Regions from separate parts of the Nitratireductor mangrovi genome, predicted to be linked through region 2. Evidence: predicted binding sites of a transcription regulator. Region 2 holds the regulator's gene; each other region holds the start of a gene.

Region 1 (2,265 bases), 1.4 Mb from region 2:
GGCTTGGACGACTGCACGACCGATTCCAGAACCGGGAGCATGGCCTGCAGGTTGGAGAGCTTCTTTTCGTGCAGGAGGATGTAGGCGTCCTCGAGCTCGGCGACCATCTTGTCCGGGTTGGTCACGAAGTAGGGCGACAGGTAGCCGCGGTCGAACTGCATGCCTTCGACGACCTCGAGCTCGGTCTCGGCGGTCTTGGCTTCCTCGACGGTGATGACACCCTCGTTGCCGACCTTCTGCATGGCCTCGGCGATCATCGCGCCGATTTCCTTCTCGCCATTGGCGGAGATGGTGCCGACCTGGGCGACTTCCTCGGAGGTCTTGATCTTCTTGGCCTTCTTGACCAGATCGCCGGCGACCTCGGCAACGGCGAGGTCGATGCCGCGCTTCAGGTCCATCGGGTTCATGCCGGCGGCAACGGCCTTGGCGCCTTCCTGCACGATCGACTGGGCGAGAACGGTTGCGGTCGTGGTGCCGTCGCCGGCCACGTCATTGGTCTTCGAGGCCACTTCGCGCACCATCTGGGCGCCCATGTTCTCGAACTTGTCCTCGAGCTCGATCTCCTTGGCGACGGTGACGCCGTCCTTGGTGATGCGCGGCGCGCCGAACGACTTGTCGATGACGACGTTGCGGCCCTTGGGGCCGAGCGTCACCTTCACCGCATTGGCGAGGATGTCGACGCCGCGCAGCATGCGCTCGCGGGCGTCACGGGAAAACTTTACGTCTTTTGCAGCCATATCCTAGCTCCTGGGCAAACGCCCGATTGTCCTTCTGGATGTTCTTGAAGCGTTTGTCGGGGTCAGGCGATGACGCCCATGATGTCGGACTCCTTCATGATCAGGAGCTCCTCACCATTGAGCTTCACTTCGGTGCCGGACCACTTGCCGAACAGAACCCGGTCGCCAGCCTTGACGTCGAGCGGGACCAGCTTGCCGGTCTCGTCGCGGGCGCCGGAGCCGACGGCGATGATCTCGCCTTCCTGCGGCTTTTCCTTGGCCGTGTCCGGGATGATGATCCCGCCAGCCGTCTTTTCCTCGGATTCGACCCGGCGAACGACCACGCGGTCATGAAGCGGGCGAAACTTCGACTTAGCCATTTGCATATCCTCAATGCGGATGGTTTCTCTGGAAACTTCCGCCCGGCGAAGCCCGGACGGCCGGTTAGCACTCACAGATGGCGAGTGCTAACGAGCGGTGAGATAGTCGCTCGTCCATATCGTGTCAAGAAGTCGGGGCAGGGGGCCGCGCCACCTGGTCAAGGGGGGCGCGCGGTTTCTAGCTGACGATGCGCAGATTGGAAAGCTCGTCGCCGATTTCCTTGAACTTTTCCGACAGATTGCTGCCGGTGGCATTCCAGAACAGCTTGGCCGGCTTCGATGGATCGATCGGATCCTTGCGGAAGCGAGACTCCGACGCGCAGGCCTTGAGGCCGTCGATCTGGGCCTTCTCGGTGCTGTTGCCCTCGCTCAGATCGAGCGCCACGGTCATGATCATCACGCCGGCGGTCTTGGCGTTGGCGCACAGCGTCTGCAACTGCTCGTTCAGCGCCGCGGTGTAGTTGGCGTTGGAATAGTCGAAATCGCCGATCGCGCTGCTGGTGCCCATGAACAGGCGCGTCTCGCTGCCGCCATCATAGGCGACGCCGGTGTAGCCATAGGCGGAATAGGTCGACTTGTTGCCGGCGGGATCGCTGTAACCGAGCGAACCCGGCGTGTAATAGGTGTTGGCGCCGTCGGTCAGAACGATGACGACCTTGTCGTTGCCCTTCTCGCCGTCGCCGCGGCCTTCGGTGTAGGGCGCGCCGCCGGAGACGGTGCGCCAGCCCCAGGCAAGACCCTCGGGCACGTTGGTGGCGCCGTTGGGCGACATGGCGTCGATGGCGCCCTTGATCGTGGCGATGCCGGCCTCGGTCGTCACGTCGGTCAGAGGCGTGATCGGCTTGGTGGTGCAGGAATAGTTGGGCCCGGAGCCCTGCGGCGAACTGGCGCCATAAGGCCGGACCTCGAAATATTTGCCCATGTTCTTCTGGCGGGTGGCGCCGGAACTGCTCTCGGTGCCGTCGTTCCACCAATTGTTGACGGCGGAGAAATTGTCGGGATCGGCATCGAGCGCGGTTTCCCAGCGGTCGCCGGGTTCGTCGGGCGCGAACATGGGCACGAACAGCGTCGCCGGATCGCCGGTATAGACCCCCGCGACCCCGGTCGGCACGGCCGGCGCGGCGTCGGTGACGTTATAGGGGTGAGGCCGCGCCTCTACGCAGCCCTGC
Region 2 (2,265 bases):
TGTGCCAGCGGCTGTCGACCTCGCCCAAACTTACCTCCGTGAAGCCTGCCGCCTCCATCGCCGGAAATGCACGCGCCGGATCGGCATAATCGGTTGCGCCGGGTCCGGGCGGCAAGGTGATGTGCGGCGACCCGTGTCTGCCGATGGCCGTGAAAACGTAGGTGAAAGCCGAAAGTTCGGTGTCTTGCCAGACGGAGTAGGCGAAGCGGCCGCCGGGTTTCAAGACCCTGCGGGCCTCTGCCATCGCTGCCGGCGGATCTGGTACGTGCGGCATTCCGAAACCCATTGTCACTGCGTCGAAGGACGCATCTTCGAAGGGCATAGCCATAGCGTTGCCTTCGACAAAGGTCGCCTCTGGGACTTCATCGGAGGCAATGACCAGCATGGCGGGTGAAAAATCTAGCCCCGTTACCTCGGCGCCGGCTTCAACCAGGCCACGCGCGACGATGCCCTGACCGCAACACAGATCGAGCACCTTCATTCCACGCTTGGCCATCACATCGGAGACAAGGCGAGGAACCGCCATTTCGGATGCCCTTGCAAAATCTCTGGCATAGGCTTTGGCTGTTTCTTCCTCGGCCCATCCACGCCGTTCCAGCGCGGCAAAGTCTTCGTCTGAACCCATGATCCTGCCCTGCGACCGTCGTGGCGGTTTTCGCCAGCCCACCCACATTATGTCGGAAACGATGTCCTTTGAAGCCGAGGCCAGCGACGGGCACAGGCAGCCACGCCGCACGCCTACTGCATCAGCCGCGAGATCACCTGCGCCGTATAGTCGACCATCGGCACGATGCGCGCATAGTTGAGCCGGGTCGGACCGATCACGCCGAGCGCGCCGATCACCCGCGATTCCTGGTCGCGATAGGGCGCCACGATCAGCGATGAGCCCGACAGCGAAAAGAGCTTGTTTTCGGAACCGATGAAGATGCGCACGCCCGAGCCTTCCTCGGCAAGGTTCAGGAGTTGCACCAGCCCTTCCTTGGTCTCCAGATCGTCGAACAGATGTTTCAGGAGCTCGATGTCGGCCTCGGCTGTGAGGTTTTCCAGAAGATTGGCGCGCCCGCGCACGATCAGCCGCGCCGGCGCGCCGGCGTCCGCGCCGGCCCAGACCGCGAGGCCCTTTTCGACGAGATCCTGCGACAGCGTGTCGAGGGCCGCACGGGTCTCCTCCATCAGCCGTGCGATCTCCGCGCGCGCCTCGCCCAGCGTGCGGCCGCGGATATGCGCGTTGAGGAAGTTCGACGCCTCGTGAAGCTGCGCCGCCGTAACCCCGGCCGGCAGTTCGATGATGCGGTTTTCGACGTCTCCCGTCTGCGAAACCAGCACCGCCAGCGCCTTCTGCGGCTCCAGCTGGATGAACTCGATATGTTTCAGCCCGGTCTCGCTCTTGGCCGCCAGCACCAGCCCTGCGCCGCGCGACATGCCCGAGAGCATCTGGCTCGCCTCGGTCAGCATGTGCTCCAGCGAGGCGTCGCTGCCCGAGGCCTTGACCTGCGCCTCGATGACACGCCGGTCGTCTTCCGACAGGTCGCCGATCTCCATGAAGGCGTCGACGAAGAAGCGCAGGCCCTTCTGCGTTGGCAGCCGGCCCGCCGAGATGTGTGGCGAATAGATGAGCCCGAGATGCTCCAGATCGCTCATCACGTTGCGTACCGTCGCGGGTGACAGCGACGAGGGCAGCATGCGTGACAGATTGCGCGAGCCGACCGGGTCGCCGTCGCGCAGATAGGAATCGACGATGAGCCGGAAGATGTCGCGCGAGCGGCTGTCGAGCGCTTCAAGTGTCTGATCGAGCAGCGGTTTGGTCATGTTCTCAAGTGGTCTGCCATGACGATAGCCTGAGGCAATATATAGTCCTCCACAGGGCACCGGCAAAGCCCGCAATGCCGGCTTTTCCTTTGCGTCGCGCTGGCCGGACCGCTAAAAGCGCCTTCTCAAGCAAAGCCTGAACGGGAATCACATCATGCGCCCTTCCAGACGGAAGCCCGACGAGATGCGCGCCATCGGCTTCGAGCGCGGCGTCTCCAAACATGCCGAGGGCTCCTGCCTGGTCAAGTTCGGCGACACCCACATCCTGTGCACGGCCAGCCTCGAGGAGCGGGTGCCGCCATGGCTGCGCAATTCCGGCCGCGGCTGGGTGACGGCCGAATACGGCATGCTGCCGCGCTCGACCGGCGACCGCATGCGACGCGAGGCCAGCAGCGGCAAGCAGGGCGGCCGCACGCTCGAAATCCAGCGCCTGATCGGCCGCTCATTGCGCGCCGT
Region 3 (2,265 bases), 2.4 Mb from region 2:
CCACCTTCTTGGCTCGGCCCAGCATGTCGAGGGTCACGTTTTCGAGCTTGATGCCCAGATCCTCCGAGATGGCCGTGCCGCCCGTCAGAACGGCGATATCCTGAAGCATGGCCTTGCGGCGGTCACCGAAGCCCGGCGCCTTGACGGCCGCGACCTTCAGCCCGCCGCGCAGCTTGTTGACGACCAGCGTGGCCAGGGCCTCGCCCTCGACGTCCTCGGCGATGATGACGAGCGGCTTGGACGACTGCACGACCGACTCCAGAACCGGAAGCATGGCCTGCAGGTTGGAGAGCTTCTTCTCGTGGATCAGGACATAGGGCTCTTCGAGCTCGACTCGCATCTTGTCCTGGTCCGTAATGAAGTAGGGCGAGAGATAGCCGCGGTCGAACTGCATGCCTTCGACGACCTCAAGCTCGGTCTCGGCGGTCTTGGCTTCCTCGACGGTGATGACACCCTCGTTGCCGACCTTCTGCATGGCCTCGGCGATCATTGCGCCGATTTCCTTCTCGCCATTGGCGGAGATGGTGCCGACCTGGGCGACCTCGCCATTCTGGGTAATCTTGCGGGCGTTGCGCTTGACTTCCTCGACGACGGCCTCAACGGCCTTATCGATGCCGCGCTTCAGGTCCATCGGATTCATGCCGGACGCAACAGCCTTCGCACCCTCCTTGACGATGGCCTGGGCGAGAACGGTTGCCGTGGTCGTTCCATCGCCGGCGAGATCATTGGTCTTCGATGCGACCTCGCGCACCATCTGGGCGCCCATATTCTCAAATTTGTCCTCGAGCTCGATCTCCTTGGCGACGGTGACGCCGTCCTTGGTAATGCGGGGTGCGCCGAACGACTTGTCGATGACGACGTTGCGGCCCTTGGGGCCGAGCGTGACCTTGACGGCGTCCGCCAGAATATTGACGCCCTTGAGCATGCGTTCGCGCGCGTCGGTGTGGAATTTCACATCCTTGGCAGCCATTGGATTCACTCCTTTTCTATAGGCAGCAATCTTGACTGGAGAGGGCGCCGTCAGGCCGCCTTCTTCATGGTGTTGTTGACTTCGACTACGCCGAGCACGTCGCTTTCCTTCATGATCAGCAGGTCTTCGCCATCAAGCCGGATCTCGGTGCCGGACCACTTGCCGAACAAGATGCGATCGCCGATGGCGACGTCCAGCGGCTGCAACTGGCCGGACTCGTCGCGCGTGCCCGGCCCGGCCGCGATGACCTCGCCTTCCATCGGTTTTTCTTTCGCATTGTCGGGAATGATGATGCCGCCGGCCGTCTTCTCTTCGGCCTCGACCCTTCGAACAAGGATGCGGTCGTGCAATGGACGGAACGTCATGTCGTTCTCCTCTTTGGGACAAACACGTTGAGAGGTTCCACCGCGCCGGTTCCAGCGAACCGGAACGGGGTGCGCGGCCCGGATTCGGCGCCGCGCGCGGATGAGCTAGTTTCGTGTTTTTGGAGTTTCAAGAGGTCGACGCAAAAAAGTTAGCACTCGGGAGTCCGGAGTGCTAGCGCCTTGAAAATGCGCCACTAATACGAGCAAATGCGCACGCCGCCGGGCGTTCGGCCTGCTTGAATTTTTGCAAGATGCCACCAAAATAAGAGCAACTTCGGCGCTCGCCGGAGGCCAAATGCGAAGCACAAGCAAAGGAGCTTATCTGAGACGGAGGACAACGATGAACCGACAGAAAATGCCGCCGATCATCCCCTCTTTGGTTCCCGAAACATCCGATCTCGCATGTGACCGCCTGCTGTCGCCGGCGGAACATTTCAGTAGTCCGGGCGCGGTCCTGGCGGACGAAACGCTCGATGTCCAGGAAAAGCGGGCCATCCTGTCCTCATGGGCGTCGGACGCCTGCGCCGTTGAATCAAATCCGGCGCTGCGCCGGCAGCCGGGCGCCCGGCTGCCGGTTTCTTTCGATCAGATCATGGACGCCTTGTGCCGGCTCGATGCGCTCGGATCGTCAAGGCCCGCGCCAGATCGCCGGGACATGCCGGATCGGCTTGATGCGTGACGTTGCGGAGAAAGGGAGATTTACATGTCAACAAGGGTCAGCAGGCAGTTCTGCCTGCAGATGGAGGGTTACGGCCTGACCACTGCCGAGATTCACTATCATCTGCCTGATCATCCAAACCTGCTTCAGCTTTTTGTCTGGCAGGAATACGATCTGGCGCCGCACTTCCCGGAGCTCAAGGGCTTTCTTGGTTACTGGGAGCGTGAGCTCGAGGGTGCGTTGCACTCGGTGCGCATCGCCCATCGTCGTCT

What was found. The regulator HrcA, encoded in region 2, represses chaperone genes, less so after heat shock. The targets are predictions, from matches to a motif close to GTTAGCACTCNCNNNNNGNGAGTGCTAAC.
Region 1: the regulator HrcA is predicted to act here: its motif matches at 1,160-1,188, upstream of groES (co-chaperone GroES).
Region 3: the regulator HrcA is predicted to act here: its motif matches at 1,484-1,512, upstream of FQ775_RS07800 (co-chaperone GroES).

Annotation. Positions count from the first base shown of each region.
Region 1 is NZ_CP042301.2:2,515,409-2,517,673, reverse strand. Features, by position in the region: gene groL (chaperonin GroEL) at 1-737, opposite strand, end outside; gene groES (co-chaperone GroES) at 800-1,096, opposite strand; gene FQ775_RS12355 (pilus assembly protein) at 1,275-2,265, opposite strand, start outside.
Region 2 is NZ_CP042301.2:3,965,247-3,967,511, forward strand. Features, by position in the region: gene FQ775_RS19460 (methyltransferase domain-containing protein) at 1-625, opposite strand, end outside; gene hrcA (heat-inducible transcriptional repressor HrcA) at 739-1,809, opposite strand; gene rph (ribonuclease PH) at 1,964-2,265, shown strand, end outside.
Region 3 is NZ_CP042301.2:1,589,420-1,591,684, reverse strand. Features, by position in the region: gene groL (chaperonin GroEL) at 1-970, opposite strand, end outside; gene FQ775_RS07800 (co-chaperone GroES) at 1,021-1,335, opposite strand; gene FQ775_RS07795 (hypothetical protein) at 1,676-2,014, shown strand; gene FQ775_RS07790 (usg protein) at 2,039-2,265, shown strand, end outside.